3 regions of the Sphingomonas sp. TX0543 genome follow, and region 1 is predicted to be linked to each of the others. Evidence: predicted binding sites of a transcription regulator. Region 1 holds the regulator's gene; each other region holds the start of a gene.

Region 1 (10,460 bases):
CGATCAGCCGGTGCGACGCGATCATCCGCTGCTTCGGATCGTGAATATCGGTCGAATCATGATAGAAGGCGGAAAGTGCGCCAACGACGCCGCACATGATCGCCATTGGATGGGCATCGCGGCGGAAACCGCGATAGAAGGTGGCGAGCTGCTCGTGCAGCATCGTGTGGCGGGTGATCGTCGTTTCGAACGCTTCCAGTTCGCCCGCCCCCGGCAATTCGCCGTTGAGCAGCAGATAGGCGACTTCCATGAAGCTGGAATTTTCGGCCAGATCACCGATCGCGTAGCCGCGGTGCAGCAGAACGCCCTCGTCTCCGTCGATGTACGTCAGCGCCGAACGGCACGATGCGGTCGAGGTGAAGCCCGGATCGTAGGTGAAGGCGCCGGTCGCGCCATAAAGCTTGCGGATATCCACCACATCCGGGCCGACCGAACCGGACAGGACCGGATATTCTGAAGTCTTGCCGGAGAGAGAAAGCTGCGCAGTATCCGTCATTTTAGTCTCCTTTGTCCCCGGCCTAACGCATCTGATCCGCAATCCGGGCCAGGCTTTCGTCGCGGCCCAGCAGGGCCAGCACGTCGAAGATGCCTGGCGAGGTCTTGCGACCAGTGAGAGCCGCGCGGAGCGGCTGCGCGACCTGGCCGAGCTTTACGCCCGCTGCCTCTGCCACACGCCGTACCGCATCTTCGAGCGCCTCCGTATCCCAGTTGTGCAGCGCGTCAAGGGCCGCGTGCAACTGCGACAGCAAAGCAGGTGCGTCGCCCTCCAGAAGCGGGCGCGCGGCATCGTCGATTGTCAGCGGGCGCGCGGCAAACAGAAACGTCGTGCCGTCGGCCAGTTCGTTGAGATTGGCGGCGCGGGGCTTCAGCGCCGGCATCGCGCGGATCAGCAGCTCGCGGCGCGCGTCATCGCCAGCAAAGCCAAGCCGGTCGCCGACCAGTGCCGCAAGCCGGGCGTCGTCCGTCTCGCGGATGTAGTGGCCGTTGAGATGTTCCAGCTTCTTCAGGTCAAAGCGCGACGGCGATTTGCCGACATCGGCCAGATCGAACCATTCGATCGCCTGTTCGCGGCTGATGATCTCCGCATCGCCATGGCCCCAGCCGAGCCGCATGAGATAATTGTCGAGCGCCTCGGGCAAGATGCCGAGTTCATCGCGATATGCCTCGATTCCCACGGCGCCGTGCCGCTTCGAAAGCTTCGCGCCGTCAGATCCGTGGATCAGCGGAATATGGGCATAGACCGGCTCGGCCCAACCCATCGCGCGATAGATCGGCAACTGCCGGAACGCGTTGTTGAGATGATCGTCGCCACGGATGACGTGCGTGACGCCCATGTCGTTATCATCGACCACGACTGCCAGCATATAGGTGGGCGTGCCATCGGAACGGACGAGCACCAGATCGTCAAGCTCGGCGTTCTCCACCGTGACCTGACCCTGGACGAGATCGTTGATCGTGGTCGCGCCGTCCAGCGGCGCTTTCAGGCGGATGACGTGCGGCGCATCGGGATCGGACGGCGCTTTGTCTCGCCACGGCGAGCGGATGCGCAACGGCTTCTTCGCAGCTTCCGCCTCGGCGCGCATCTTGGCCAGTTCGTCGGCGGTAAGGTAACAGCGATAGGCGCTGCCGCTTGCCACCATCGCGTTCGCCACCTCGACATGACGATGCGCACGCGCGAACTGGAACACGGCGTCGCCGTCCCAATCCAGCCCGAGCCATCGAAGCCCGCTCAGGATCGCGTCGATCGCTGGCTGGGTCGAGCGCGCGCGATCGGTATCCTCGATCCGCAGCAGGAACTTCCCGCCGTGATGGCGGGCGTAAAGAAGGTTGAACAGCGCGGTTCGCGCGCCGCCCAGATGAAGGAAGCCGGTGGGGGAGGGGGCGAAACGCGTAACGACCGAGGTCTTGCGCTCGCTCCCGTCGGCGGGATCGGTGGTTGCGCTCAAGCGCGCTTGCTCCCAGACTGAATTACGACATGGCAACGATGCCCGGGGGCGCCCCTAGCACGCGCCTGATGACGCTTCAAACCTCCGGCATCGAAGAATGGCTGGAGGCCGAGCGCGATCAGCTCGCGCTGTGGTTGCCGGTGTTCCTGGGTGCAGGCGTAATCCTGTGGTTCGCCTTGCCTGATCCGCGTGCATGGCTCGGGGCGACTTTCCTGGCTCTTGCGGCGGCGGCGTTCGCCGTAGCGCAGCATCGCGGCGGGCGGCTGGCGTGGAGCATCGCCGTGGCCAGTGGGGCGTTGGCGCTCGGGATGATGCTGATCTGGTGGCGGGCGGAGCGCGCCGCGGCGCCGGTGCTGCCGCGCGCAATGGTCGTGCGGTTCGAAGCGCGGGTCCAGCCGTTGCCAGCGCGCGAACTGACCCGGCTTACGATGACGCCGACCCGCTGGCTGGATCGCGCGCCGGATACCGCGCCAACCCGTATCCGCATCAATCTCGCCGAGGCGGACGTGCCCGAAGCGATCGCGCCCGGTGCGGTGGTGTCGATGCGCGCGCGGCTGTTGCCGCCAGCGCCGCCGGCGGTGCCGGGTGCCTATGATTTTCAGCGTGTCGCGTGGTTCGATGGTCTCGGCGCCACCGGGCGCGGGTTCGCGCCGGTGACTGTCCTGTCGGGCGGCGATGCGCGGCAGGGGCTGCGCGTTCGCCTGTCCAGCCACATCCACGCGCAACTTGACGGGAGTGCGGGCGGCATCGCGGCCGCTCTCGCCACCGGGGATATCGGCGCGATCAGCGATGCCGACGCGGAGGCGATGCGGCGCTCCGGGCTGGCGCATCTCCTCTCGGTCAGCGGCCTCCATATCACGGCGGCGGTCGGCATCGCGATGTTGCTCGCCACGCGCCTGCTCGCCCTGAGTAGCCGCCTCGCGTTGACCGGACGGGTGCCGCTGCTGGCGGGCGTGGTGGGGGCGGGCGCCGCGATCGGCTACACATTATTGACCGGCAGCGAGGTGCCGACGATCCGCAGTTGTATCGCTGCGCTCCTGATCCTGGGCGCGCTGGCGCTCGGCCGCGAGGCGGTGACGCTGCGGCTGGTTGCGGCGGGCGCGTTCGTCGTGACACTGTTCTGGCCTGAGTCTCTGGTCGGGCCAAGCTTCCAGTTATCTTTCGCGGCGGTGACGACGATCGTCGCCCTGCACGAGCATCCCATGGCCCGGCGCTGGTTCATGAAGCGGGACGAGGGCTGGATCGCGCGGATATTGCGCGATGGCGGATCGCTGCTCCTCACCGGCCTGATGATCGAATTCGCGCTGATGCCCATCGCGGTGTATCACTTTCATCGCGCGGGGATTTACGGCGCTTTCGCGAACATCGTCGCGATCCCGCTCACCACCTTCGTTGTGATGCCGCTGGAGGCGCTGGCGCTGCTGTTCGACGCGATCGGGGTCGGGGGCCCGCTGTGGTGGCTGACCGGAAAGGCGCTCGCGTTGTTGCTGTGGATCGCGCGAACGACGGCCGCCGCGCCAGGCTCGGTGACGGCGTTGCCCGCAATGCCGGGGGCGGCCTATGCGCTGATGGCGGTCGGCGGATTGTGGCTGGCATTGTGGCGGACGCGATGGCGGCGGCTCGGCTTCATCCCGCTAACTCTCGGTGCGGGCTGGGCGCTGGCAACGCCGGCACCGGACCTGCTTGTTACCGGTGACGGACGGCATGTGGCGATCCGCACCGCGCGCGGCGATCTGGCGATACTGCGCGACCGCACCGGGGACTATGTGCGCGGGATGCTGGCGGAGAATGCCGGCGCGGAGGATGATCCCCTGCCGCTGTCGGAGCAGCCGGATGCCGCCTGCAGTCGGGATGCCTGCATGATCACAAGGATGGCAGGCGGCCGGCGATGGCGCATCCTTGCGACGCGCAGCGGATATCTGCCGGCGTGGGCGCAGATGGTGGCGGCGTGTCGCGCGGCCGATATCGTCGTCAGCGACCGTCGCCTGCCGCGCGCCTGCACGCCGCAATGGTTGCTATTGGATCGCCCGATGCTGGAGAAAACCGGCGGCATCGCCATCAGCCTTGCAAGCGGAAGGATCGCGACGGTTCACGTTGCGGGCGATCGGCATCCGTGGGTCATTGCCGCCAGGACACTAACCTCCGCCGGCGCCTACCCGCGAAAGCCGGAGCGTCGTGCCAGCGAGCGCGATCGCCTCAATCGTAGCGACGCAACAGTCCCGCAAGCTTGCCCTGCACCCGCACCTGCGCCGGCGAATAACGCTGCGGATCGTAGCTCCGGTTGGCCGGATCAAGCCGGACCATCGCCCCCTCGCGGCGGAAATATTTGAGCGTCGCCTCATTGTCGTCGATCAGCGCGACGACGATCTCGCCGTCACGCGCGGTCTCGGTGCGGCGGATCAGCGCGTAATCGCCATCGAAAATACCCGCCTCGACCATGGAATCGCCCGCCACCTCGAGCGCGAAATGCTCGCCTGCCCCCAGCAGTGCCGCGGGAACCGGCAGCGATGACGAACCCTCGAACGCCTCGATCGGCATGCCCGCCGCGATCCTGCCGTGGAGCGGAATTTCGATCACATCATTCGCTGGTTGCGGAAGCGCGCGCTTCGCCGGCTGGGCCTGATCCGCGGACGGCTGACGCTGCGCCGCCTCGATCCGTTCAGGCATCTTCACCACTTCGAGCGCGCGCGCGCGGTTGGGCAGGCGGCGCAGAAAGCCACGTTCCTCAAGCGCGCTGATAAGCCGATGGACGCCAGACTTGGATTTCAGCTCCAGTGCATCCTTCATCTCCTCGAACGACGGAGAAACGCCGGTTTCGGCGAGGCGATCATGGATGAAACAGATCAACTCATGCTGTTTCTTCGTAAGCATCGCGATCCTCCGCAGGCGAACAGACGCGGAACCTTTACGGAACAAGCGAGGAGAGGTCAAGCGATCGGCAGGATTTCCGCCGATTCGCCAATTGCCGCGGGCGGAGCATATGGCTCACGCAGGATCAGGCAGGTCGCGCGCGCCAGCGTCGCGAGCATCGAGCTGTCCTGAATCGCGGCGGTGTAAAGCAGGCCACCGCGCAGTTCCGCACGTAGATAGTCCGTGCGCTCGTTATTGGCCGGCAGGGGCTCGCCGAGCGTCGCGCGCGTGGTTTGCGGCAACGGATCGCGCGCGCCCGCGATCGCCGCCGCGAGCGGGCGCACGAAAAGCATGCCGGTGACGAAGGCCGACACCGGGTTACCCGGTAGGCCGACGACCACGCAGTCGTCGCGACGCCCAGCCATCATCGGCTTGCCGGGCCGCAGTGCGATCCGCCAGAAATCGATCGCTGTGCCGGCCGCCTCCAGGGCGGGTCGGACAAGATCGTGATCGCCCACCGATGCGCCGCCGGTGGTGACGAGCATGTCCGCCCGGACATTGGCGAACGCTTCGGTAAGAACATCGAGCCGATCGGGGAGGATGCCGAGATCGACGAACTCGACCGGCAGATCCGCAAGCATCGCACGAAGCATCAACCGGTTCGATTCCGGCAGGCCAGTGCCCCCGCCGCTGCCCGGCTCGACCAGTTCGTCTCCGGTGGCGGCCAGCGCGATGCGTATGCGGCGACTGACTGTCACGGTGCGTGCGCCGCCGGTCGCGATCAGCGCAAGGCGCGCGGGGGTCAGCCGGTCGCCGGTGGTGGCGAGCACATCGCTCGCGTGAAAATCGAGGCCGCGCGCGCGGACATTCCGCGTGCGGTAGCGCGGCCCCTCTCCAGCGAGGCGCAGCAACGCGCCGTCGCGCTCCGCTTCTTCCTGCACCAGCACGGTATCGGCGCCCGGCGGCATCGGTGCGCCGGTAAAAATGCGCACCGCCTCTCCGGCATCAATCGCCCCGTCATGGCCATGACCGGCCGCGCTCTCCCCGATCACTCGCCATGGGCCGGGCATATCCGCGAAGCGGATCGCATAACCGTCCATCGCGGACAGGTCTTGCGCCGGCTGGCTGCGTTGCGCGACGACGGGCGCACGAAGATAGCGTCCAGCCGCCTCGATCACCGCCAGTTGCTCGGTATCGATCGTGGGAGCTAGCGCGAGCAGCCGCCGCTGCGCTTCGGCCACCGGCAGAAGGGGAGGATGTGTCATCCCGCCTTCATTGCATGGCCCCGCCGCCGGGGCCACCGCGAGATGATCGACAGCGCGCGACGCCGCCGATAATCTGCGCGCGATGAAGACGTTGCTCGATCCCGATCGCGCGCTGACCGAGGGCCTCGCCGCGATCCGCACGCAATATGACGTTCCCGAAAGCTTTCCGCCGCAGGTGCTCGCGGCGGCCGAAGAGGCGGCGAGGCGCGCGCCTGCCGCGCATGTCGATCGCACCGCGATTCCGTTCGTCACGCTCGATCCGGCGAGTTCGACCGATCTGGATCAGGCTTTCGCGATTGAGCCGGCAGGAAGTGATCTGCTGCTGCGCTATGCGATCGCGGACGTGGCTTGGTTCGTTGACGAGGGTGGCGTGCTCGATGGCGAAGCATGGCTGCGTGGGGAATCGCTGTATCTCCCTGACGGCAAGGCGCCGCTCTATCCGCCGGTGCTTGGCGAGGGCGCGGCGAGCCTGCTACCGAACGGGGACCGGCCCGCTGTGATCTTCATGGTACGTGTGGCGCCGGACGGCGGCGTGCGGCTGGATGGCGTGGAGCGCGCGATGATCCGCAGCCGCGCTAAACTCGCCTATGAGAATGTGCGGCCGGCGGATCTGCCTCCCGGTTTCGCCGATCTCGCCGCACGTGTCGGCGCGGCGGAGGATCGGCGCGGTGCGACGCGCGTCGATCCGCCGGAGCAGGAACTTGCGCGGAACGGTGATGGCCGGCTGCAATTGCGGTTCCGGCCGCGCGCGGCGGCGGAGGATCAGAACGCGGCGATGTCGCTCGCGACCAATCTTGCGGTGGCGGATGCGATGCTGGCGCATCACACCGGGCTGTTCCGCGTCATGCCAGGGCCGGATGAACGCGCGATCGGGCGATTGCGCAACGCTGCGGCGGCGCTGGGGATCGTGTGGCCGGCGGGGACGACGCTCGGCGAATTCCAGCGTGAGCTGGATGGGCATGACGCGCGGCAGGCGGCGATGATGATCGCCATCCGCCGCGCGGGCGAGGGGGCGAGCTACGCGCCCTACCAACCCGGCGTTGTGCCATGGCATGCGGCGGTAGCGGCGACTTACGCCCATGCGACCGCCCCGCTGCGGCGACTGGCGGATCGCTATGTCGTGCAGGCGGCGCTGGCGATCGCGAACGGAGCGCCCGTGCCGGATGTCGTCACCGTCGCGTTCGGCAAGCTGCCCGCGGTTATGGCACGGTCCGGTTCCGTCGCCGGCGCGATCGACCGCGCGGTGATCGACATGGCGGAGGCGGTCACGCTGCACGGTCTGGAGGGGCAGGCGTTCGCCGCGATCATCCTGGATCGCGATGAACGTGGTGCGCGCATCCAGCTCTGCGACCGTCCGGTAGTGGCGCGCGTGGCGACCGATGCCGGCGAGCCGGGTGAGAAGATCTCGGTGCGGCTGGATGATGCCGATCCCGTGCGGCGCGCGTTGCGTTTCACGCGTATCGGCTGAGCGCGCTACCGGCCCAGTGGGTGGCGCGAGACCGGCGTATAGCTTGCACCGCCCTGCCCGAGGCGGCTTTGGTACAGGATCAACTCGCCCATCGTGAAGGGGGCGCTGGTGAGCCCCGAATGCGTCGCCAGCCAGCGCTCGATCGCTGCGCCATGCCCTGCGCTGCGCGGCAGGCGGGCGAGCGTGACATGCGGCAGGTACGCGCGCCGCTCCGGTGCCAGCCCCAGTCGCACCAGCGCATGATCGACCTTGCGATGCAGCGTGGCCAGTTCGGCATGAGGAGTGATGGCGGCCCATAGCGCATCGGATCGGCCGCGCTTGTCGAATTGTCCCACGCCGGCGAGCCGCACTTCCGGGATCGAAGCGGACACGCCGGACAGTGCGTGTGCGATCTCCTCCGCCAGCGGACGATCGACATCGCCGATGAAACGCAGCGTCAGGTGAAGCTGTGCATCGGTCTGCCAGCGCGCGGCAGGCACGCCGCTCATCACCGCGGACAGCGCGGCGCGGATCGACGCAGGCGGGCGGAGCGCGGCGAACAGACGATACATGCGACGATGCCTTTGTAACGAAAGATTGCTTTCGGGCGGTTCGCTTGAAAATTGCGGCGGGACGGGCAATATTTCCCTCATTCCCGCGCATTTCTTTGCGGGATAAAGGAGCGAAGTGACAATGGCTAACTGGTCTGACCCCCGGCCGACCGCCGCCCCGTTCGGGACGAGCGCCGCCGATACGCGGGCTGCCGCGTATGACGCGGGTCTCCGGTCCTATATGCTCTCGGTCTATAACTATATGGCCTCGGGCGTTCTGTTGACCGGGATCGTGGCGTTGCTGTTCGCCAGCGGCGGACGCGACAGCCTCGCGGCACAGGTTTTCATGGCGCCGGGCATCCTGAAATATCTCGTGATGTTCTCGCCGCTGGCCTTCGTGCTGGTGCTGAATTTCGGTATCAACCGCCTGTCGACGGGTGCGACGCAGCTGATCTTCTGGGCCTTCGCCGCCGTGATGGGCGTGTCGATGTCCACGATCTTCCTCGTCTATACGGGCACGTCGATCGCGATCACCTTCTTTGCGACCGCTGTCGCCTTCCTGTCGCTGAGCATCTACGGCTACACGACGAAGCGCGATCTGTCGGGCTTCGGCACCTTCCTCATCATGGGTGTCGTCGGCATCATCGTCGCGTCGCTGCTCAACCTGTGGTTCAAGTCGCCCGCGATGGCGATGGTCATCAGCGCGGTCGGCGTGCTGCTGTTCGCCGGTCTTACCGCGTATGACACGCAGCGGATCAAGAGCATGTACGCTTATGTCGCCGGCACCGACATGATCGGCAAGACGGTGATCATGGGCGCGCTGTCGCTCTATCTAGACTTCATCAACATGTTCCAGTTCCTGCTGTCCTTCATGGGCCAGCGCGACTGAGACCATCGGTCTCAGACCGAACGTTCGAGAAGGCCCGGCGACGATCCGCCGGGCCTTTTTCGCGTCTGTCACGCTTCTGCGGCGCTACGATCTGTTAACCATCGCGGTGGCAGACTGCGGCAGAGGAAGACAGGGACTGATCGATGACCGCTCTCGCCAAGCCCAAGGATGCCCGTCGCGCACCGCGTGCGCCTGCGGAGTGCCGCGCCACCGCGCGTGTCGCGGTTTCCGTCGAGGTGGTCGATGCCTCGTCGAACGGCATTCGGGCGCGGATGTCGATCCCGTTGCCGGTGGGGACGACGCTGAAGATTGGTCTGCCGGGCGGGGTGCAGCGCCACGCGCGTATCATCTGGGCCAGCGATGGGGAGATCGGGTGCGAGTTCCTTGCCCCACTGGCGATCGATGAGCTCGATCTGCTCCTTGCGGCCGCCCCCGACGCGCGACCACGCTGACGCCGGCGTGCTCACGCGGCACGAGAGCTTGCTTCAACTGCACGACGGATAACCCCTTAAATAGGTCATGCCGCGCTTTTCGCCGCTTGAAATTATATTTCAAGCAAGCGAAATAGCCGTGCGCGCCGGCGAAAGAGGCGCGAGTCTGGAGAGAGCATGTCCGGCGAGCCTGTTCGCAGCAATTTGAAGCCATTGTCGCTCCACGTGCCGGAGCCTAAGTTCCGCCCCGGCGACGACGTGGATTTCTCCGCTGTCGACGTGCCTCCAGCCGGCGCCGCGCCGCGCCCCGATACGCATGCGGCGGCATCGTCCTTCACCGATCTGGCATACACCATGGTGCGCGTGCTGGATGAGCAGGGCCAGGCGGTCGGGCCGTGGAATCCGCGCCTCTCACCGGATACGATGCGCCGGATGCTGCGTCACATGGCGCTGGTCCGTGCCTTTGACGAGCGCATGTTCCGCGCGCAGCGGCAGGGCAAGACCAGCTTCTACATGAAGTCGCTGGGCGAGGAGGCGGTGGCGGTCGCCGCTGCCTATGCGCTGGAACACGATGATATGTGTTTCCCCTCCTATCGCCAGCAGGGGCTTCTGATCGCGCGGGATTGGTCGATCGTCGACATGATGAACCAGATCTATTCGAACCGCGCCGATCGCCTGCAGGGCAAGCAGCTTCCGATCATGTATTCGGTGCGCGAGGCGAGCTTCTTCTCGATCTCCGGCAACCTCACGACGCAATATCCGCAGGCGGTGGGCTGGGCGATGGCGTCCGCATCGAAGGGCGACACCCGCATCGCGGCGACATGGTGTGGCGAGGGATCGACGGCGGAGGGCGATTTCCATTCCGCGCTCACCTTCGCCACCGTCTATCGCGCGCCGGTGATCTTCAACGTCGTCAACAATCAATGGGCGATTTCCAGCTTCTCGGGCTTTGCGGGCGCGGAAGCGACCACCTTCGCCGCGCGCGCGGTGGGTTATGGCATCGCCGGTTTGCGCGTTGACGGCAACGATGCGCTCGCGGTCTATGCGGCGACGCTCTGGGCGGCCGAGCGCGCGCGCACCA
Region 2 (10,460 bases), 620 kb from region 1:
GTAGATGCCGGCAAGCCGTTCGATGTGATGCAGCAGGCCGGGATCGAGACTGCGGTGATGAGCACCAATCTTCGCGCGCGCAGCGAAGGCCTGCGTGAAGCCCAACAGGCAGCGCAAGAAGGGCGCATTGAGGATGCCATGCACCATCTCGCACCCCAGGTGATCGAGGCGGGGAACGATGCTGCTGTCGAAGCCGCCGCCGCTTGGTTGTCGCTCTCGTCAGCGGCGCGCGAGGCAACCGCGATCTATGCTTCAGGCCGCAACCTGCGCAGTGCGGTGAACGATGCGGTGCAGACGGGCCTTAAAGCGAGCGGGGAACTCGGTCCTGAAACCATGCGGCTCCAGACCCTGTCGCGCGCCAATGTCACCCGCGAGGAGCTGCGATACGCGAGCACCTATAACCCCGGCATGGTGGTCGAGGTCGCGCGGCGTCAGCGCAGCCAAGGCCTTGCAGCAGGCGAGTACCGGGTGGTCGGAACTGATGTACCTCGCGAGCGGGTCACGTTGGAGAACGAGCGTGGCCGGCAGTTCGAGTTTCGTCCCGGTCAGATACGACCGCAAGGTGAACAGGATCCGCTGCGTCTGTTCGAAGTCCGGGCACTCGACATTTACACTGGTGACAAGATCCGGTGGACCGAGACCGATCACCAGCGCGGCCTGCTCAATGCCGACCAGGCCCGGATTGTCGCAGTCGACAAAGAGGCCGTCGTGGTGAAGACATCCTTGGGCGCAGAGCACAGGCTGGAGCAGGGCGACCCGATGCTCCGCCGTCTCGATCTCGCCTATGCGCTCAATGCCCATATGGCGCAGGGGCTGACCTCCGATTGCGGCATTGCGGTCATGGACAGCCGCGAGTGCAATCTGGCCAACCAGCAGACGTTTCTGGTCACGATCACACGGCTGCGCGACGGCCTCACCCTCTACGTCGACAATGCTGGCAAGCTTGAAGCGGCGGTCGAGCGCAATGCCGGTATGAAGCGCTCTGCGCTGGAAACGGTCGATCTCCTCCGCGACGCTGCGTCAAAAGGGCAGGCCAAAGATCGTGTCGATCTTGCACCGGAACGCAAGCCGCCAGAGCTTGACCGGTCGATCACCAAGCCATTCGAGATCGGCATCTAGCGACCTGCTGTCCCCATGCGTCCGCACACTGCCGGTTGACGAGAAGTTCTTTATTTGTTCTCATTGGCCCATGCCACGAATCTCCGACGATATCCTTCTCACGCACCTCGAAGTCGCGCTGGCCGTTGCGCCGGAGCGCACGCTCGTTCGTCTCAATGCCGATGATCCGCGCGCCCAGCGCAGCGCCAGGGTCGATCTCGCTCGTCATCTGGTCGAACGCATGCGCGGCTTCACCATCGAAAGCGACAGCCATGGCGGCGCAGGCGCGCAATCCTGTCTCTTTCCCGGCGATCTTTCGCCGATCGGGTGAGTGAGGCAGTGTGGTGGCCGCCGCCTATTGGAGCGGCCGGTCAGCACTTTCTGAAGTCAGCTGGACGATCCGCGCAGCTATAGCCTACCAGGTCTGAATTCCCGCGGCATCACCCGCGAGAGCAAGCGCGCCAATCTGTTCGGCGACATGAAGGGGCGCCTTTTCACCGTGTGTTTGCAGGACATGGTTGGCGCAGGCCCAGAGTTCCCAGTCGCTGAGCATCAGCCTAGCGCGTTCACGACCGCGCTAACCGTAGCGTATAGGCCATAGGCGACGAAGGCGGCGGCAAGAAGGAATTCGATGCGGAGTTTGAATGCTGTCGGACGAGGCTGGCCGGCCAGCCATATCTGTTCGCAGGTAAACCCGTTGAACCCCGAACGCTCCCCGACCACTTCGACGCGAGAGCCGATAAATTTGCGTACCTGGCGGGTGTTGTCGAGTTCCCAGGTCCCGCCACCATCGGTGCGTAGCACCGGTCCGTTTGCCGCCCGCTCGACGATGCCGGTCAGATGCGTGGTGCTGTTCACCGGCAAGCCGGGCCTTTCCAGTAGCGATCCCAGCGCAAGACAGTGCCGGTCTTGATCATGGCGCATGACAGATCGGCACCTGACGGCAGGCGGCACCAGGCAGCGGTCCTGTTTCCGCCTGCGCCCCCCTCGGAGCGGCATGTCAGTCGCGGCCCCCTTACCACCACATGACCGGTCGAGATCGTTCCGCGCGCGCCGCCCATCAGCTGTACCAGCGCATCGCGCGCGTCAATCGCCGAGGCAGCGGGGCAGGGCTGATTGGTCCGGCAGGTGCCGTCCATTTCCCGCGCAGCGATGCCGGCGATCCGAAGGTGAGGACCTTCCGCACACCAGACTGGACCGTCACCATCCCAGACGTGGGTCGGTGTGCAGGTGAATGGCTGTCCGGAGGCGACGATGGAGGCGGCAAGCAAGGCGAGTATCATATGGCTCCCTTAGAGTGCTCGTCCGAACCAGAGAACCCGCCCGACGATATTAAGAGTCCGCTTCTCGAGACCGCGCCAGCTCGGATAGGCCGGGTTGTCGCTCAGAACTGAGGCGCGCTTGCCCTGCGGTTCGAGTGCAATCCGCTTGACGCTCAGCATGTCGTCCATCCGCAGGACATAGATCCCGTCTCTCAGGCGCGCCTGGCCGTCCCCGAGATCGACCATCACTTCGTCGCCATCATGAAGGGTTGGCTCCATGGAGTCGCCATGCACGGCGATGATCGACAGGCTCGATGCCTTGCTCGCGGTAAGCCGGCGTAGCCACTTCTCGTCGAAGCCGAACTGCGCTGATTTGGCTTCCATTTCGGCCAAAGCGCCGTGGCCAGCTGATGCCTCGACATTGAGCAAAGGCACATGCACCAGTTCGACGACCGGGCAACAACGACGGGCCGGGGCGCCGAGAATCTTCTCATCGACCCCGAAAAATCGCGCGAGTACCGAGCGATCCTGCTCGTCCAGCTGCCGCGGGCTGCCGCGCCGAATGTACTGCTGGATGTAAGCGGCATTGCGCCCCAGAAGGCGCGAAACCGAGGAGTAATTCGCCCCTCGTTGCTGGATCAATTCGTCCAGGGCTCTCCGTGCGTCGTCCATGACTGCCAGTCCTATCGCGGGCACCTAGGAAAATCGATCCTAGACTCTAGGAGGCCTTCCTAGTAAGGACATAACAAGAACGCAAGCGCAAAGCGAGTCTACGGCCATGGAGCTTCTGGAGCAGATTGAGGAATATCTGGTGCAAACCCGGACGTCGCCGAGCACCTTCGGTCGGTTGGCGGTCGGGGACCCCCGCTTTGTGAAAGATTTGCGGGCCGGTCGCCGACCAAGGACTGGGACACGATTGCGCGTGCTGACGTATATATCTCCGCCGCAAGGGATAGGCGAAGGAACTGTCGTCAATAAAATTTGCCAGACATACTTGCCTCCGGCCGTCATGCCTTAACGGCTGATTTATGCAGACTTTCCTGTGAGATGGTAGCGTCTTTGGTCCTCAGAAAAATCGACGACGATACTTGATCCCGAGTTGCGGAGAGTCGCCAAGGCCGAATGCACTGTATTTGCTTTCCAGCCGGTTTCCTCAACAAGTTCGCGGATTGTCGCCCCACTAGCTCGCATCAGCATGCCGACCAACAGCGCCTGCTTAGTTCCTGCCCGGGGCAAGCGCTGCGGCTTGTCACTTCTGCTTTCCGTAACGTGCGTACTAGCCACGCTGTCAAATGCCCTCGATCTGCACAGGTTTGGCGCTGAAAACCATTAGGTTGTCCGGCTCGGATGCAAACCAAGCATAGCTTCCCCAAGCCAGACTGCTGACGGTCTTGCGAAATGTGGCAGTGTCGCGATCAAGATAGGCAGTGACGAAGGCAACATGCTCCGCAGGGAATCCGGCCCCTCGTGCGATTTCCAACAGCGCCGTTTTGCGCGCGTCATTCACCGGTCCATCAGTATGCACGACCTCGATGAACACAAGCAGAGGATGAACTGGCCCCAAATCGACGAGCACGATATCGGGCAGACTCTTGTCGGCCGGTATTGTTAGACCGATTGCCTTGGCCAACTCGTCATCCCGCGCGACTACTTTGTTGCCGCTTTCGCTTAACGTGATCACACCAGGCTTTTGCAGAAACTTTGGTGCAAAGACCTCAATCACTGCCTTGGAAATATCGGCGCTCGGTCCGGTCGCCATGCGGCGGGTTTCACCGTTGGGAAACGTGACCAGCTCGTAAGTGCCGCCGGCGGCAGCCCCTTTGCGCACGATCGCGATGCGCGCGAGCGCTCCCGCATTGAGGTGCTTTTCGCGCCAAGCGGCCGACTTGGCTATGAAGGTCGCTTCGTCGAGATTGGGTGACAATAGCTCCGCGAACTCGGCTTGTAGGGCATACCGCCCTGCCGACGATGTGGTGGCTACCGGCCGATCGATGACGGCGCCATTTTGGAGCAGAGCATAGCGGATTGTATCGTCTCGGATCGATTCCCGCGTGTTGACCGCATACCATCGATCAGGAATGTTCAAGCCTTTGCTGGATTTCATCGACACGGGCACCCAAGCTGCGCGGTCATCGTCACCGGTCAGCGCCGCCTGCGCGTCCGTCATCCGCGTCACCTGATCGGGCCGGAGCCAAACTCCGTTTCCTTCCACAGCACCGACGTAGAGCATCACAAAAATGGTCTTGGCCGCAATTTCCCAGATCGAATGCTCGCGGTTCGCCGAACCTTCGGGGAATACTTCCGGTAAGCGCCCGTGGATTTCCTTCCATGGTAGGAGCGGCGGAAACATCATGCTTTAAGGCCATAGAGGCCGCGCAGGGCCTTTTCGATTTTCGCACGCGGCGCGTCCTTTGCGACAAGTCGCTCAATTTCTGCCATGGCCGAGGCAGGCGGTAGCGGGATGGCCTCCAATTCAAACGCCGACACGGCGACGCTCCCGCTGATGCAACGGAACACCTGATCGACCACATCGCTGTTGAGTACGGTGGCGACGGTAGCGGGGGACACTTTCGGCTTTCCGATCGCGCGCACCATGTTCAGGTGGTTTTCGACAATTACTCCGCCGTGCACTTCGATGAAGGCTTGCGGCAGTTCGGCGGAAATCAGACGTCGTGCCTGCTCCTTCGCTGTAGTACGCTGAACGAGCACGCACCCCTGATTTACGATAAGCCAGTCATCCCCAGTTTCCGTCTTGAAGTAGGGTGCATGGTTCTTCTTCTGAGCACGGAAAACGAAACGCCCGTCAGCTGTCACCGCCTCGGCCCAGATCAGGGGAAGAAGTCCACGCGCTGCACGAGCGCGCATCTGCGGTTTAAACCTGTTCCACACGAGCGGGCCGGTTGAAACTCCATATCCCCAATCTGATAAGCGCGAGGCCATGGCCTCTGCCGCCTTGATGAGCCCGACGTGTCCTGGTTCGCGCGGCGCTAGCCACGGCGCGCTAGCGTCCCCCGGCAAGCCGACCTTCCCATTCTTATTCAGGCGCGCCTCGCGCTCATTATCAACATTAAGATAATGGACCTGGAAACGATCGCGCTTTCCGCCCTTGCGGTACAGCGCGAGGAGGGTTTCCTGAAGCACGTCCTCGAAGACACCACGACGCGCATGCACGAAATCAATCGCGACTGGTGGAGCCTCATCTGCGAGAAGCTGGCGCAAAGCAGTATAATACTGCCCCCCCAGCACACTTGTGGGCGTCAAGTAAGCAATAACACCGCCTGGTCGCGTCCACCGCAGGGCAACGTCTGTGAACACCCCGTATAGGTTGGCATGGCCGTAGAGGCTCCGTGCAAAGCGCGTGCGTTGCGCGGCCGAGAGGGTCACGCGTCCATAAGGCGGATTGCCGATCACCAAGTCATATTTGGCCGACGGCGTTTCTTCGAGCGTGTCACAGACTTTCACGAAGACCGGCGAAGCGCGGCCGCACGCCATGCTGAGATCAGAGAGGAAGATTTCGAGTGCGGCCTGTGACAGAGACGCCGCATGCGGATCAAGTTCTAGGCCCGCAAGACGTGTGCCGAGATGGGCAAGGATGAAGGCAGGCTCGCTGCCTTCAAGCGCCATGCGCATGCGTGCGGCGACTTCCAACAGGAAGGCGCCCCCACCGCTCGCCGGATCGAGCACGCGCGCACTTGACCAGTCAACGCCGCCTTCTGTGGCGAGATCTAGCAAGCGCTGGGTCAGTGCCGGGGGCGTATAAAATGCCCCGAGGGCGCTGCGCTCCCTTCCAGGCAATAGGGTCGTGTAGAGACTGGTTAGGAAGTGGCTGCCTTCGAGGATCGGCAACATTGCCGCCTCGCGCCCGATGGATGTAGCCAGCTGACGCGCGGTTGCGTCGAGCTTCCCACGCACCGTTACAAAGGGAGAACTGAGGGTCAATTGAGGTGCCACACAGTCAGCAAAGGCTTCAATCGCAGCCCGCGCGAAAAGGGCTGCTTGGCTGGTGCGGCGTGTCTCCGGGATTGTTTCCGCCCAAGCCCGTGACATGACACGCGCGCGCGCCAGTTCGACGCGCTTGGAGTCGATGGCAGCGGCTACGCTGGACGCCGTGGGCTTTTTCAGCCGTGCGGCTGATCTCGAATTCGTCATATGATCCCCCCTGGTCGCGCCCCATCTGCTTTTTGTTTGAATGGCGCTACTTGGATTTTGTCGGCGCGCTTGCGGACTTCCGCAATGTCATAGCTGGTCTGCATGTGCATCAACTGCTCAATAGGCACGCGAAACGCCTTTTCTATGCGCACAGCCATTTGAGGCGTTAGATCCGCGCGACCGTTGAGCAAGGCCGACAGCGCTGGACGAGTCACTCCAAGCACTTGGGCTGCCTCTGTTACCGACAAGCCGTTGGCTTCCACTATCTCACTCTTCAAGAAGCTGCCGGGATGGCTGGGCATAAGCAGGCTGGTTTCACTTCGCATACATCAATCTCGATCAGCGCCGGGTTATGCCAGCGTGCCCTGTAAAGAGACGCTTTACAAGCGGTTTTTGTTACCATTTCGTTCTCCGTGTCAATGCATTCGTGATTCGAACCTTGAGGAGAGGCTGCGCTCTCTCCGCTGCGGGGCAGATTTCCCTGTTCCCTGACCTCGTTTATGCTATGTTCTAAAGGGATCCGAGATGAACGCTATCATGACGAAATTCGACATTGAAGGCACCGAGGCGCGGGGAACTCGCAAGTGGGAAGGGTTGTCTGAAGTCGATCAGGCGATCCGCGATAATCGCCTGATGGAATATCGGATCAAGAAGTCATGGGCTGATCCGTGGTCGCAAGCCTTGACGGTTGCAGTCCTCCTGTTACTCGCGATCTTCGTCGGCTTTGTGCTCTATTGGGATGTCTTGAAGGGCTGACGCTTCACCACTCTTTGACATCATCGGCAGCCTCAGCGCTTGCGCCCTGTGCTCCCTTGGTGATGGCATCCAGGCGTCCTCTTGATCCGCTGATCTTCTCGCGACCGGCAGACTGAGCTCCCAGAACCTCACCACGGATATTGCCGACGCCCACTTGCGGCACTGTGACAGAGTTCCCTCTGCCAGTCTGCGCGCGCCCGCGTACCAATCCGGCGCCAGAGAAAGCCGGACGGGACACGGCCTGTCCGGGGGCGAGTACCAGGCGATCGTTGCTCCCGTTGCGAAGCTGCTCGGCATAACTTTCAATGAACTTTGCCTGCAATGCCTGGCCTTCCGGACTAAGCTGGAAAGTGACGTCGTCGAACCGAGCGTTGCCATAATAATCGCGGTTGCTTTCGATCTCGGCGAGACCCCATTCTCGGTAGGATTGGGACAGATTGAGATTTGCTGCGGCGCTGTTTCCCTCGAAGAACGACGCTTGGCTCTCAAGGCGGTTGGCAAGTTCCTCGGCCCGGCGGGCTTCGATTGTGAAGCTCTGTGCTTCCGTCAGAGATGCGTTCATGCCGCTCGCGGTGCTCGAGATCGACGAGCTTGATGAGGTACTGACTGAGCGAACGAACCCATCGCGGGTGCTCGACCAATTGCGGCTGTTAGCCATCTGGGACAGGCTCCCGAAGATGCGCGAACGGTCTTCCGAAGCGATCCCGATGTCGCTATCGGTCCAAGCTTGGTTTCGACCACCCTTGGCTCCGATGTTCGCCGATGCCACTCCGTTCGTGATGCCGGCACTTGCGCCTGCCTCGCCATTCAGAAACCAGGAAACGGTGATGTCATCGGCGGCCCTGCGCGACAGTCCGAATTGCCGCTGCAGACTGGTCGATGCTTGATCGACCTCGCTGAATGCGGTCTGGATGCTGTCGGAGTTCGAGGTGCCGGTCGCGCTCTCGAAGGATGCGCCTCGGCTGAACTGGTCCCTGAGCTCACGGAACTTCGTCACGGCGCTGGTCGTCGATTCCGTGGCGACATTGGCATAGGTCTCGCTGTTGGCGCGGGCTTGTGACGCCATGGTCGAAAGCCGCGATGTGAACTCCTGGCCCAGCGTCGGGGTGAAGGGATAACTGGAGTTCGGGATCTGGTCGTAGCTGCCATCCGGGAAGCTCGTGGTCATCGAGCCGGTGTCGCTGAAGGTTCGCGTCTGCGGCGCGCCATAGGTGAAGCTTGGGGCAATAGTGCCTTGGGCGAACTGACGGGTGAGAACGCTCGCGTTTTCGAAGCTGGTGTTGCCGAGTGACACGTTGCCGGTGCTCGCCTCTCGGGCTGCTTCTTCGGCCGCGTTCTGGCTTGGGTTGAGGTAGCTCGTCGCGTTGTGTGAGATTGCCATGGCGCCCTTCGCCACACCGCCGGCCAGGAACGGCACCGAGGCGATGAGGTAGCCTGCTAGCAGACCGATATCGCTGTTCACGTCTGCCATGCCGGTAAAGCTCGCAAGGCTGAGACCGTTGCTGCCCGTGACCGCGCTCATGTCAGCCGCACCCTTGTACATCAGCATCATGTGGAGGATCACGAACAGCGGCCCCCAAGCCGCGAGATAGAAGAAGCCTGTCACATAGCCCTTGAGTGCGACAGGGCCCGTCTTGGGGAGCAGGAATAGAGGAAACAGGACCGGGAAGAGGGCGTAGAAAAGCACCGTCAGCACGACGTTCAGGAGCGGGACCCACTTCATCGCGTTGCTCGCAATCGAACCATAGGTCCGCTCGGTCTGAATGTCGGCTCGGGTCTGGGCGTAGACGTCGACATTGCCCGCGCCGCTGCCGCCGGACATCGAGTGCATGGCCTGGCTCATCGCATTGATCGTCAGCGTCTGCTTGAAGATCTCGGTCGCGTTGGCCGAGACCCCGGTCAGGTACTGATAGGCGACCGGCAGATCGGCGAAGAGCTTCGCTTTGGCCAGCGCGGCCGTCTGGTTGGGGTAGAGCTGTCGGCCGAATACCGAACCCATCGCATCGACCAGTCCGGCCCACTGCGCATTGAGCGTGTCGTAAGCCTCGCGGCAAGTCACGATGTTCGAGCTCACCTCGCTAGTGGTCGCATCGCGGGTCAGGAACCGTTGCGCGCGAGCCTGGCTGCCCGGGGCTATCGTCGCCCAGATGTCGCCCGTCTCCGCCAGCTCCTTCATCGAGTAGCGGCCGAGCAAGACATCGTAGAACACGCACTGCCGGAAATGCTCATCGAGATTGGCGGCGAACTCGGGATCGGAAATCCGCAACGACCGGGTCGCATCGTAGAGCCGCGCGCCGTAGATCATGCCGTTCTTTGAATAGTTGAGATCGCCAGGCAGGCCGAACACCACCTCGGCCGAGCCCGTCAAATAATCGCCGACCTGGCTGGTAAAGCTCGCCATGAGAGCCAGGCCCAGCGGCACATTGCTGACATTGGCCGGCGCAAGGCTCGGGTTGAGCCGGTCGGTCACATGGACATCGAGCCGCGGCACCATCAGGCAGGAGTAGATGAGCGTGGCGCCCAGGAACCAGTTGATCCACGCCCGCCAGTCCTGGTTGAATGCCAGTGTCAAGGCGGAAAGGCCAAGACCCATCACCATGACCACCTGGAGCAGGCTTTTGTAGCCGCCGTTGCCGGTCCAGGCAGCGACTGCCTGGAAGACGTTGACCAGATAGTCGCCGCCGCCGACCGTGAAAATCTCGACCATGTCTATTGTCCCGCTTGGATGTGGTTGGCCCGGTCAGTGGGTGAGGGCGCGGCTTTGGACGCCGCGCGACCAGTCGAGCGATGCGGCCATGCCGGGAGACATTGAGGCAGCCAGCACGTTCTCGATGAACGCCGTCTTCTCGATGATCTGCAGCACCGCATTGACCTTGAGATGCGTGTTGGCCTGCCGATCAGCCAGCGCCTGACGCACGACATTGACCTGGCTCTGCCACATCGCGATCTTCGCTTCGTCGGCCCCAATGAAGCTCGACATTGAGCGGCCAGCCTCGCTGACAATGCGGTCGAGCACGGCAAACAGCAGGTCGACACTGGCGATCTCGGCCAGGGTCTCGCGGTCGTCGGTCGGCATGCCGCGGCCATAGGCCGCCTGGACGGTCAGGATCTTGTAGAGCGGGATCGATGCGACCTGCAGCAGTTCCTTCTGCTCTTCGGTGATCGCCGTATCATCGCGGATCGCCTGAACCATCC
Region 3 (10,460 bases), on a different contig from region 1:
CGAGGTCATGGAGCGGGTTCCGAGGGTGGTTGATGCAAGAGCAGCCGCGCTGCGTCGATCCAATGCCGCAGCAACCGGTGACGATGGTCTGTGTCTGACCGAAGGACCCCCGATACGGCTATGCCGCGAACCAGTTCGAGGGTCAGGGCGATGACCGTCGCGCAGCCGGGCAGGTGGGCAATCGGTGCGAACAGGGCAGCGACGACGCGGTCGCGCTCGGCGCGGGCAGCGCGCTCGGGTCCGCGCAGCGCGGCATGAAGCTGGCGGTCTGCCCGGGCTACGGCCCATAGTTCCAGTTCGGCGAGGTAGGACGGGCTTTCAGCCGCAGAAGCCAGCGACACAATCGCGTGTGCTAGGGGATCGACGCCCGGTGCGGCGGAGCGATGCTCGCGCAGCACTGTGACCTCGTTGCGACGGACCAGTTCGGCCACGGTCGCCGAGAGCAGCTCGGCATGGGTCGGAAAATGATGCAGGAGCGTACCGCGCCCGACCCCTGATCGCTTCTGCACCTCCAGCGTCGTCGTGCCGGCGACACCGCACTCTATCAGCACAGCGACTGCGGAGAGAAGGATGTGATCGCGCGTCGCCTCGCGCTGTTCGCGGCGCGTGGACCGACGCACCGGCCCCTGGACGGCGGATTTGCTCTCCATGGCCGGACAATCTGATAGTCAGCGTTGACTGTCAATGATGAACGCTGATAGTCAGGTCTGACCAAGGAGAGATGCGATGCCCGAGTTCTCGACGCTGCGCGTGGATCACGATCCGTCCAATCGGCGGGTCGCGCGGCTGTTGCTCAATCGTCCCGAACGGCTGAATGCGATCAACGACGATATGCCCGGCGAGATACGCGCCGCGGTCGAATGGGCGGAAGCGGACGACACCGTTCACGCGATTATCGTCGAGGGCGCGGGGAAGGGGTTCTGCGGCGGCTACGATCTGGTCGGCTATGCCGAGAGTGAGGACGATCATCCCTGCCAGCAGGAGCGCGATCCTTGGGACCCGATGGTCGATTACGCGCACATGAAGCGGAATACCGCAAACTTCATGGCGCTCTGGCGCTCAAGCAAGCCGACGATCGCCAAGGTGCATGGAGCCGCTGCCGCTGGCGGCAGTGACATCGCGCTATGCTGCGACCTCCTCATCATGGCCGAGGATGCCCGCATCGGCTACATGCCTACCCGCGTGTGGGGCTGTCCGACGACAGCCATGTGGACCTACCGCCTCGGCCCTGCGCGCGCCAAGCAGATGATGTTCACCGGCGACCTGATTTCGGGGCGGCAGGCCGCGGACTGGGGATTGGCAAACCTCGCCGTGCCCGCCGGGGAACTGGACGATGCGGCATTGAAACTCGCGACCAGGATCGCGGGCGTGCCTGCGAGCCACCTCGCCATGCACAAGCTGGTGGTCAATCAGGTCATGCTCAACATGGGGCTGGAACAGTCACAGATGATGGCGACCGTCTTCGATGGAATAACCCGTCACAATCCCGAGGGTCTATGGTTCCGTCGACACGCACAAGCTCACGGCTTCAAGTCGGCGATCGAGTGGCGTGACAGTGGCCGCTCCATTCCTGAAGGGGACGAGGCTCGTCGCCTGATCCGTGAGATCGACAGTGCGCCCAAATAATCTCCGTGGGCGCGATAGGTGACTCCCTTGAACAGCGTTCCCGATTGGGAAGGTTCAGGGAGACGGCTGACGGTCGCAAGGCGCGCCGGACGGCAGGGAAATAGCCGTTTTCCCAAAATATGTTCCCGATTGCTCATTCCCGAAATGGCCAGTTGGAGACGGAGAAATGGGACGATCCGGCCCGTGAAATGAACCCGCCTTTGACATCCGCCCGGAGCGGATAATGTGAGCAGCCATGTCCGATTGCGAGCAGCCCCGGATGATGGCGAGCACGCTGGCAGCTAATTTGAGCAGGATGCTACCCGCCAGTGGCAGAGAGCGTGAGCAGAAAAACCGGCTGTTTGCGAGCAGACGCCGCTACGATTGCAAGCGCCTACACCTACCCGGTGCCGCGCGAGATCTTCCCGACGGGCAAGAAGACAGCGCGCTACGGACTGGTCGTCAGGCGGGCAGGGGAGGGTAACCGTCCGCTCGAACCGGTCGCGATGGAATGGGGCTTCCCGACCAAGGTAGCGAGCAAGCGCGACCCGGCGGTCAAGCTGGACAAGTTCGTCACCAATGCGCGGAATCTCGCATCGTCGATGTGGAAGCCGTCGATCGCGAATCCCGATCGGCGCTGCCTGGTCCCGTTCACGCACTTCGCCGAGCCGCATCCCGACGGCGGGACGGGCGACGATGGCAAACCCCGCCAGATGTGGTTTTCGCTGCCCGACCAGCCCATCGCCTTCTTCGCCGGTCTGTGGCGGCCGACCGAGCGCGGCGATGCCTATGCCTTCTGCACCACCTCTCCCAACCCCACCGTCGATCCCTGGCATCCCAAGGCAATGCCGGCGATCCTTCACCCTCGCGATCTACGGCATGGCTCGACGGCAGCTATGAAGACGCCCTGAAGCTCGTCCGCCCCTACGAGGGCGAGATGAGCGCGCAGGAGGCAACTCCCGATGGCGGCGCGACGTGAACCGGGCTAAGGCCGGTCCAATCATTCACCACCGGGACGTGTTCATGACGACGACATCCGATCTGGCCGAACAGCTCTCCAATACCCATGGCCTCGCAAAGGCGGACGCCAGGAAGGTCATCGATGCGATCCTTGCGAACATCACCGCGGCTGTCGCGACCGGCGAGGAAGTCAGCCTCAACGGGTTCGGCAAGTTCAAGCTGAAGGACACCCCAGAGCGCCAGGGGCGCAACCCGTCGACGGGCGAGGCGATCACGATCGCGGCGTCACGCAAGCTGACGTTCGCGCCGGCGAAGGCGGTCCGCGATCGGATGAACGGCAAGTGATAAACGGGCCAGGGTTTTAGAACGCTGGCCTAAACTGAGGGGACTTCATGGCCGATACCGCAGCCGACTACCGCGCGAGGGCAGCGGCCGACCTTGCCGAGGCCCAGCAGCTCGTTCTGCCCCATGCTAGGGACCGTATGCTGCATTCGGCCGATCGCTGGTCGAAGATGGCTGATGCGGCCGATCGCCGTGTCCGGTAACGAAAGCACGACGGTCGCGCTCGACGTGGCTAACTGGTCAGCGGTCCAGGCAATGGTCGAGCGTCTCGACGACAGGGCTGTGATAGCGATCTACGAGCTGGCCGAAGGCGCTGGTCCGGTCGCGGACCTCGCGGCCGCACAGATGGAAAAACGCAACCTCGACTATTGAGCCAAGTTAAGAGTTCGGCCGCTGGTTAAGCCGCTGTTGCCAAGCCGGCACAAGCCACGTTCCTGTTTTGTTCGATAAGATATCTTATGTTAAATCAAAGACTTAGCTTATTTCCGGCATCGGTCTTGCAGAGACTGACGTGGCTTTTCCGCAGCTAAGGCTTGGCCAGTCAGTCGCGAATTAGCCGCGCCGTCGATCCCGCGCGCGAGCGTGTCGCGGATCTTCGTAAAGATCCTGCAGCGCGCGCAGCCGAAACGCGTTCCACCAGCGTTGCCAGCGATGCTCCTCGGCATCGTGGATCATGTGACATCGCTGGCATAGCGCGGCGAGGTTCCGCGGCGCGCTATTGCTCGGATCATGATCGAGGTGAGCACAGGCGAGCACGACATAGGTGATCCGCACGACGTCTAGCGCGAACAGGTCGCCGACGTTCACCCGCCGCCCCTCTCCCGATCGCCAGCATCGCGCTTCGCTATCCCACCAGCGCCCATCGCCCAGATGCGCGACGTGCCGAAGATGCGGTCGCCGGCAGCGTTCGCAGCGCCCTCCTGCCCGCACGAACCGGATCTGGTCCGACAGCAGCGGCCAGTCGATCGGGTACAGCCAGCGGTTTTCGGGGCGGATCGGCATCCATGACTCTATGAGTCATGCGAAATGAGAACAAAAGGAAAATCTCGTTCCCTTCATGTTCTTATCCAGCATATCATGCGCGCATGTCCGCGTGTGTGATTCCCCTGTCCCAACCGATGCCGATCGCCGATCTGCCGCCAGCGTTTCGCCTGAGGGTGGTGAGCGCGGCCGGCGCTGGCTTCCCCTCGCCTGCCCAGGACTGGGAGGAAACCGCGATCGATCTCGTGGCGCTGCTGCGCCTCGACCGCGCCGCCAGCTTCGTGTTCCGGGTCAGCGGACAGTCCATGATCGACGCTGGAATCTATGATGACGACGTGGTGGTGGTCGATCGCGACGCCACGCCGGTTAGCGGCCGCATCGTCATCGCCGTGGTCGACGGGGGCTTCGTGATCCGCCAGTTGGTCTGGCGCGACGGCAAGCCGGTCCTCGAGGCCCGCAACGCGCGGATGCGCTACGACGCGGTGATCGCGGATGAGAGTGTCGAAGTGTGGGGCGTCGTCCGCGCCTCCGTGCGCAACCTGCAGGGCTGACCGCCATGTGGGCGATCGCTGACGTCTCCAACTTCTATTGCTCGTCGGAGAGGGTATTCGACCCGTCGCTGCGCGATAAACCGCTCATCGTGCTGAGTAACGGGGACGGCTGCGCCATCGCGCGCTCCGAGGAGGCCAAGGCGCTGCACATCAAGATGGGTGCGCCGATGTTCAAGATTCGTGATATCGTCCGCGAGCATGGCATCCAATACCGCAGCAGTTCCTACGAATTGTATGCCGACATGAATCGTCGCTTCAATCAGGTCCTCGCCGAGCACAGTTGCACGGTCGAGGTGTACTCGATCGACGAATCGTTCTTTCGCCTGCCGGTGCTCCCGAACGGCCTGGGCGACGTGGCTGCCGCGCACCGCGTGATCGCGGCCGTCAAGCGTGCGACGGGCCTGCCGATCCGCATCGGGCTTGGCCCGACCCGGACGCTGAGCAAGGTTGCCAACGCCCTCGCCAAGGCGTCGGAGAAGGTCTGGAAGGGCGTGGTCGACCTGCACGACATCGAGCTGCGGCGGCGCCTGTTCGCGCAATGGCCGGTCGAGGAGGTCTGGGGCATCGCGCGAGCGATGACCGAGCGGCTGCGACCGCTCGGCGTCAGGACGACGGCCGATCTTGCCGCCCTCCCCCCGGAGGTCGCGCGCGACGTGGGGACGGTGGTGCTGGAGCGGCTCGTGCGCGAGCTGAACGGCGTCGAATGCACCGATTTCGAGCCGGAGCCGCCCCCGTCCAAGGCGACCGCGGTGACCCGCTGCTTCGGTGAGCCGGTGCGCGAGGTCGCGGCGCTGCGCGAGGCGATGGTGCGCCGCGCGGTCCGCGCGGCCGAGAAGATCCGCGCGCAGGATCTCGCTGCCACCCGCCTGATCGCCTTTGCCCACGGAAGCCGGTTCAAGCCCAACGCGCCGTCCGCCTCGCGCATAGCGCGGCTGTCGCCGGCGACCAATGATCCGCGCGTGATCGGCGGTATGGCGGGCCGCATGGCGGATGTCATGTACGAAACTGGCGGCGTCTACACCAAGTGCGGCGTCATGCTCGAGGGGCTGGAGCCGATGACCGCGCACCAGGCCGACCTGTTCGCGGTGCCCGATCCGCGATCCCCTGCCCTGCTCGCCGCGATCGACGGGCTCAACGGGCGGTTCGGCCGCAACACGATGCGGCTTGCCTCCGAGGGCTTTGGCCAGAAGAGCTACGACACCAAGCGTGCTTTCAAGAGCCCGTCCTGGACCACGCGGATCGATCAGGTGCCGATCGCGCGGTGAGATCAATAGCGATAGCCTGCCTGCCGGCAGGCCGCTGCCAGCTTCATCACTCGCCCATCCTTCGCGCCGTACTGGCGCAACCGTGCGGAATAGCTGTCGCAATAGCTTTTCGCGCGAGCGGACAGTGGCACCCCGTTCGGACCTCGCGCGGTCGCCGCCCCGCCCCGTTCGGCATAGCCACGAGCAGTCGCTGACTGAACCTGGGTGCGCGCTTGCGCGCCCAGATCGACTGCGCCGGGCATGTCCTGCGCGCCGGCAGGGGTCGCGATCGCGAATATCCCGACCGTGAACACAGCAACCAGGCTACGCATTCGATGTTCTCCCTCGAATTTCCGTCAGGCCATCAACGATTTGGCGGCAGCATCGTGCCGGTCGCGGGAGCGATTATGGATGCATGTAGGCGCTTGCAATCGTAGCGGCGTGTGCTCGCAAACGGAGCGATTTTCTGCTCGGATTATCTGACAATGGGCGGAGCAGTCTGCTCACGCTAATTGCCAATGTGCTCGCCATCATCCGGCGCTGCTCGCAGTCATGGTCGCCTGCTCACATTATCTGCCAGCGGGAGTGGCGTCAGCGTGGCACCCGGATGGAGCCGTCCGCGATCCCTTCGGCGATATTTGAGAGCATGACGGCGTAGCGGTGCAGGCCGGGGAAGCGACCGGCGTTTCTCTCGATCTCTTCGCCGTATCCGGCATCGAGCAGCGCCTTGAAGTCCGGCATCACGTCGAACATGCCGCCGAGCAGATCGATATCGGAAGCACCGATCAGCAGCAGGGCATTCGCATGGGCGTCGAGGCGTTTCATCGTCTCCAGCATTTCGGTTTTGGTCATCGCACCCTTTCCGCTTGCGTGGTGTCATCGCCTATTATGCGCTGGCCCTGTTCGCGAAAACCTTCCTTTCTGACGACCTCGCGGGCGGGCCATGACGACAACGCATTTCTGCGGCCCGCCGCTTGTCAGAACTGTTCTGGAAACCTGCTTCGCAAAAGCGCTTGCCGGCTACGGGTTTGGAGAGCCCATTGGCACGGAGCGTGAGCACAACGCCCCGTTTGCAAGCAGCGCCGGTGATGGCGAGCACACTGGCAGATAATTCGAGCAGGACGCTCCCCGCCAGTGGCAGAAAGCGTGAGCAGGAAATCAGGCTGTTTGCGAGCACACGCCGCTACGTGTAGCGCCCGATTCTTTGTTGGCCGCCACCACATCTCCGCACACGGTATAGCCAAGCCGTTGGTAGAGTGCGAACGCCCGGTCGTTGCGAACAGCAACGTGGAAGATCAGGAAAGGTATCCTGCGGCGACGTACCCATTCCTCGGCGGATTTCACCAGACTTGTTCCGAGCCCACGTCCCTGCCACCGTGTCCGGATAGCCAGATTAAACGAGGCAAATTCGGCAGCGCCTTCGATGCACACGCTCCGCACATCTATGTAGCCGACGAGGTCGCCTATGCGTTGCAGGACGAAGATGCCTCGTTCGCCGGCTACGGCGGCGCTCAGCTCCACAGTTGTGCGGCGCAGGAGTTCCCCTCGATCTCGGACATCGAAGATCATATGTTCCGCTTCGCGAGCGAGGGCGATCTTCAAGCGTACCAAAGCTTTAGCGTCGGCAAGGTTCGCCGGGCGTGGCTCGCTCCAACTCCGCTTTCCGCCTACTTGAGCTATCGAACGCGCCGGCGGGAGTGGGGGCGCGTATATCGCCTGTGTCATGTGAAGACTTGGGCTCCCTGTAACGCGCGCGCGCGCTTTGGAATCGCGAGTTTGCCGAGGGATAGGTGACCAGAGCGGAAAGCGTGACGTGGGGAAAGCTGCGTCGGACAGCTTAGGCTGCGTGGCCCGTCCGCTCCACGCTGTTTCCGCTTCCAAAAGGCAAAAAGCCCAAGCAGATTGCCTGCGACAGATACAAGATCAACGGCCAAGGCGAACGGTGCGCCAATGAGAAGATTGTGGGCCAGCCAGAAGGGGGCGGCCACGAGAAAGACCATCTTCATCCGCGTCGTTGATCGCTGGGTCCGTGCCATGAAGGAAGCAGCCCCGCCGCAAGCGGCAAGGCCGGATAGGAGCCCATGCCAGGTCGCCACGGTAAGCAATAGCAGCGCGAGCAACGTCGCGCCGTCGAGCGCGAGCTTGGCAACCCGGTCACGAACCACCAGCGCGACGGTGAGCTGCATCAGGGAAAGAACGCATGCGGCCGAAGCGGTAGGCGCGCCGATCAGCGCGAAGTGCAGCGCGAAGGCGCACGCGCCGGTGCCTTGCACCATGAGCGCTCCCCGGCGCGAGGGTAGGAGCGGCCAGCTCACCACGCAGCCGAGGCCGACGATGCCGAATAGGATCGCAGCTAACCCGGTGCTCGCAAACGTCTGATCGAGGAAAAGCGACATCTATGCTCGCGTCGGGGTTGGTCCGGCTTCCACCGTGAAGGAAGAAGGTTAATGTGACGTTGTTGTCGACCGCTTTCCCATCGCGAGTCCCGGCCACAATGGCATTTGGCTTTTGTTGCGGACTGGTTCATTCTGCGCCTAGGGCGGCGCTCTTCCCTTTGGGTTCCGCCCGTGTTTGGACCAGGACAATGGTGCGTGACGCTTTCAAGCTTCTCGCCATCTCGACGTCGCTCGTGCTTTCTGGCTGTGTCAGTCCGCGAGAAATGGCCGCTCGCCATCGGGCGGCGTGTGCGAGTTATGGCTTCCAGCCTGGAACGGAGAGCTATGCGAATTGCCTTCTTCAGCTCGACGTAGGTGATTACGGCTACGGCCATCACAGGGGTGGCGTGCCGTTGTTTCCTGCCCGGCATCGGGCGCCCGCACCGCCTTTCCCTATCGCCACGCAAGACTAGGGTCGGCTACAGTTCACTGATGCTCCTTCGTCCTCACCTATTGATCTGCGCACTTTCGCTCGGCAGCGCCGCGCCCGTGGCGGCTCAGCAAGCGGTGCCTGCCGCGCCACGAACCGTGGCGGGTGCTTCGAAATTCATCCAGGACATGCTGACCCGCGGCACAGCCGTCGCAAAGCCTTGGCCGGGTTTCGTGCGGAGCAGCAGGATCACGAGCGTAGGAGTGAAAGGTGGTTGCCTCGTTACGCTCACGCTCGCCGACAAAAGCGCCCTCAGCGTGAAACTCGATCAGGTGGTTGCGATCCGACCGCTTTACTCGGCCAACGCGCCCCAGGCGTCGGTGGAGATCAAAGGGGGCGCGCAGCCCTACGAGGGTCTCGATATATTCGTCGGGGACAACGACGCGGTGCGCCGCGTCGGTGATGCCCTGGAGTTCATGCGCCAGTCCTGTGATCCATCGGCGAAGACTGGTTTCTAAACCGGCCAGCGGCGTCTCACCGACTTTTGCAAGGTTCATATGCTCGCAACCGACCAAGTTGGCCGTTATAACCTCATTCTAACCGTCGCGCGCACCGTCGTCGGCGCGCCGGGCATGATGTTGTTGTCGTTGTAGGCGGACGAGAAATAATCGCTGTTAAGCAGATTCTCGACGTTGATTTGCGCCTCGATCTGGGGGGTGAGCTTGAAGAATGCTGCGGCATCGACGCGCGTGAAGGCGGGTAGGATGGCGGTATTGCTGATGGAGGTGAAGCTCTTCGACTGGTGATAGACCCCGACCCCGGCCCCAAGGCGAGGGGTGAGGTCGTAGCGGGTCCACAGCGAAGCCTGCTGTTTGGGAACCAGCGGAACCTCGCGCCCGGCCGGGGCGACACTCGTCGTTTTGCGAATTGTCGCGTCCTGCAGCGCATAGCCCGCGCTGATCTGCCACTGTGCTGTGATCGCACCGCTAAGGCCGAGTTCGAACCCCTTACTGCGCTGAGCACCCGTCAGCACCGTCCGCGCGGCGTCGTTGGGGTCGGCCGCGCGGGTGTTGGTGCGGTCGAGCTGGTAGATGGCGGCCGTCAGGTTCAGCGTGGGCAGGATATCCCACTTGAGGCCAAGCTCGTAGTTGTCGAACCTTTCCGGTTCCAGCGCGGCGCTAGTGATATCGAGTGATGAGAATTGATCCCCCGACTGCGGCAGGAAGGACCGGCTATAGCTGGCGTATATCGAGACAGGTTGCACCGGCTTGAGCACCACGCCCACTCGGGGAGACCACAGGGTGTCCGTGCGGCTATAGCTCTGTGCGGCAACCAGGTCGTCGACGTTGAGCGTGAAGCGGTCGCGGCGAACGCCGCCGATGACATCGACATGGTCGCCGATCGAGATCTGGTCCTGCACGTAGAAGGCAGTGACGTCGGCGTTCGTGCGGACCGACCGGTAGCCGGTGTTGGCGGCGGTGCGCAGCGTAACCGGCGGCACCGTGATCGGGTCGGCCAACCCGACAAAGACGCGCCGCCCCCCATTGACGATATCGCCACCCCCGAAAAAGCCGTTGATCCGCTGGTTGCGCGTGCGCTGGTCGCTAACTTCGAAGCCGGCGAGCAGCACGTGGCGAACGGGGCCGGTGGTGACGGTCCACACAAGGTCGTTCTGGTTGAGCAGGTTCGTGCGCGTCGTGGGATCGCTATACGCTTCGAGGCCGACGCTGCGGACGCCGCCGCGCGGCGTGACCGGGGTTACCGCAAAGGCGTTCCGATAGAGCTTGTCATAATCACCGTACAGGATCCGGCTGGTCAGGGTCAGATTGTCGCTGAAGCGGTGCTCAACGCGGCCATTTAGGACCTTGGCCTCGAAATCGCTGACGTTGAACCCCGGCACACCGAAGAAGGTGTCGCGGACGCCGGTAAGCGGACGTGATGGGCTCGTGAGCGAGCCCTGGACGGCCGAGGG

What was found. Region 1 encodes LexA, which represses DNA repair genes until DNA is damaged. Its sites were predicted from a motif close to GTTCCNCNCTTGTTCT; they were not measured.
Positions count from the first base shown of each region.
Region 2: a site for LexA is predicted at 3,103-3,118, ahead of ACM61V_RS17475 (S24 family peptidase). Genes of this name have one in related genera too.
Region 3: a site for LexA is predicted at 3,956-3,971, ahead of ACM61V_RS21705 (LexA family protein). Genes of this name have one in related genera too.

Region 1 covers NZ_JBLZUS010000002.1:2,884,707-2,895,166, reverse strand. The annotation lists gene ACM61V_RS14515 (citrate synthase) at 1-496, opposite strand, end outside; gene gltX (glutamate--tRNA ligase) at 519-1,946, opposite strand; partial or broken gene ACM61V_RS14505 (ComEC/Rec2 family competence protein) at 2,015-4,066, shown strand; gene lexA (transcriptional repressor LexA) at 4,143-4,817, opposite strand; gene ACM61V_RS14495 (molybdopterin molybdotransferase MoeA) at 4,874-6,061, opposite strand; gene ACM61V_RS14490 (RNB domain-containing ribonuclease) at 6,144-7,529, shown strand; gene thpR (RNA 2',3'-cyclic phosphodiesterase) at 7,535-8,080, opposite strand; gene ACM61V_RS14480 (Bax inhibitor-1/YccA family protein) at 8,202-8,948, shown strand; gene ACM61V_RS14475 (PilZ domain-containing protein) at 9,092-9,400, shown strand; gene ACM61V_RS14470 (3-methyl-2-oxobutanoate dehydrogenase (2-methylpropanoyl-transferring) subunit alpha) at 9,557-10,460, shown strand, end outside.
Region 2 covers NZ_JBLZUS010000002.1:3,504,875-3,515,334, reverse strand. The annotation lists gene mobF (MobF family relaxase) at 1-1,119, shown strand, start outside; gene ACM61V_RS17495 (hypothetical protein) at 1,190-1,429, shown strand; partial or broken gene ACM61V_RS17490 (DUF6961 family protein) at 1,517-1,651, opposite strand; gene ACM61V_RS17485 (DUF5818 domain-containing protein) at 1,651-1,956, opposite strand; gene ACM61V_RS17480 (thermonuclease family protein) at 1,953-2,378, opposite strand; gene ACM61V_RS17475 (S24 family peptidase) at 2,391-3,032, opposite strand; gene ACM61V_RS17470 (DUF3489 domain-containing protein) at 3,387-3,644, opposite strand; gene ACM61V_RS17465 (BsuBI/PstI family type II restriction endonuclease) at 3,649-4,713, opposite strand; gene ACM61V_RS17460 (HsdM family class I SAM-dependent methyltransferase) at 4,710-6,299, opposite strand; gene ACM61V_RS17455 (HigA family addiction module antitoxin) at 6,506-6,835, opposite strand; gene ACM61V_RS17450 (hypothetical protein) at 7,035-7,265, shown strand; gene ACM61V_RS17445 (conjugal transfer protein TraG N-terminal domain-containing protein) at 7,270-9,972, opposite strand; gene ACM61V_RS17440 (conjugal transfer protein TraH) at 10,006-10,460, opposite strand, start outside.
Region 3 covers NZ_JBLZUS010000005.1:42,539-52,998, reverse strand. The annotation lists gene ACM61V_RS21745 (AMP-binding protein) at 1-9, opposite strand, end outside; gene ACM61V_RS21740 (TetR/AcrR family transcriptional regulator) at 6-650, opposite strand; gene ACM61V_RS21735 (crotonase/enoyl-CoA hydratase family protein) at 727-1,626, shown strand; gene ACM61V_RS21730 (SOS response-associated peptidase family protein) at 1,947-2,516, shown strand; gene ACM61V_RS21725 (HU family DNA-binding protein) at 2,629-2,910, shown strand; gene ACM61V_RS21720 (hypothetical protein) at 2,958-3,110, shown strand; gene ACM61V_RS21715 (hypothetical protein) at 3,085-3,279, shown strand; gene ACM61V_RS21710 (hypothetical protein) at 3,460-3,909, opposite strand; gene ACM61V_RS21705 (LexA family protein) at 4,026-4,439, shown strand; gene ACM61V_RS21700 (Y-family DNA polymerase) at 4,445-5,704, shown strand; gene ACM61V_RS21695 (hypothetical protein) at 5,707-6,015, opposite strand; gene ACM61V_RS21690 (hypothetical protein) at 6,275-6,535, opposite strand; gene ACM61V_RS21685 (GNAT family N-acetyltransferase) at 6,842-7,408, opposite strand; gene ACM61V_RS21680 (YgjV family protein) at 7,405-8,079, opposite strand; gene ACM61V_RS21675 (hypothetical protein) at 8,806-9,006, shown strand; gene ACM61V_RS21670 (TonB-dependent receptor) at 9,072-10,460, opposite strand, start outside.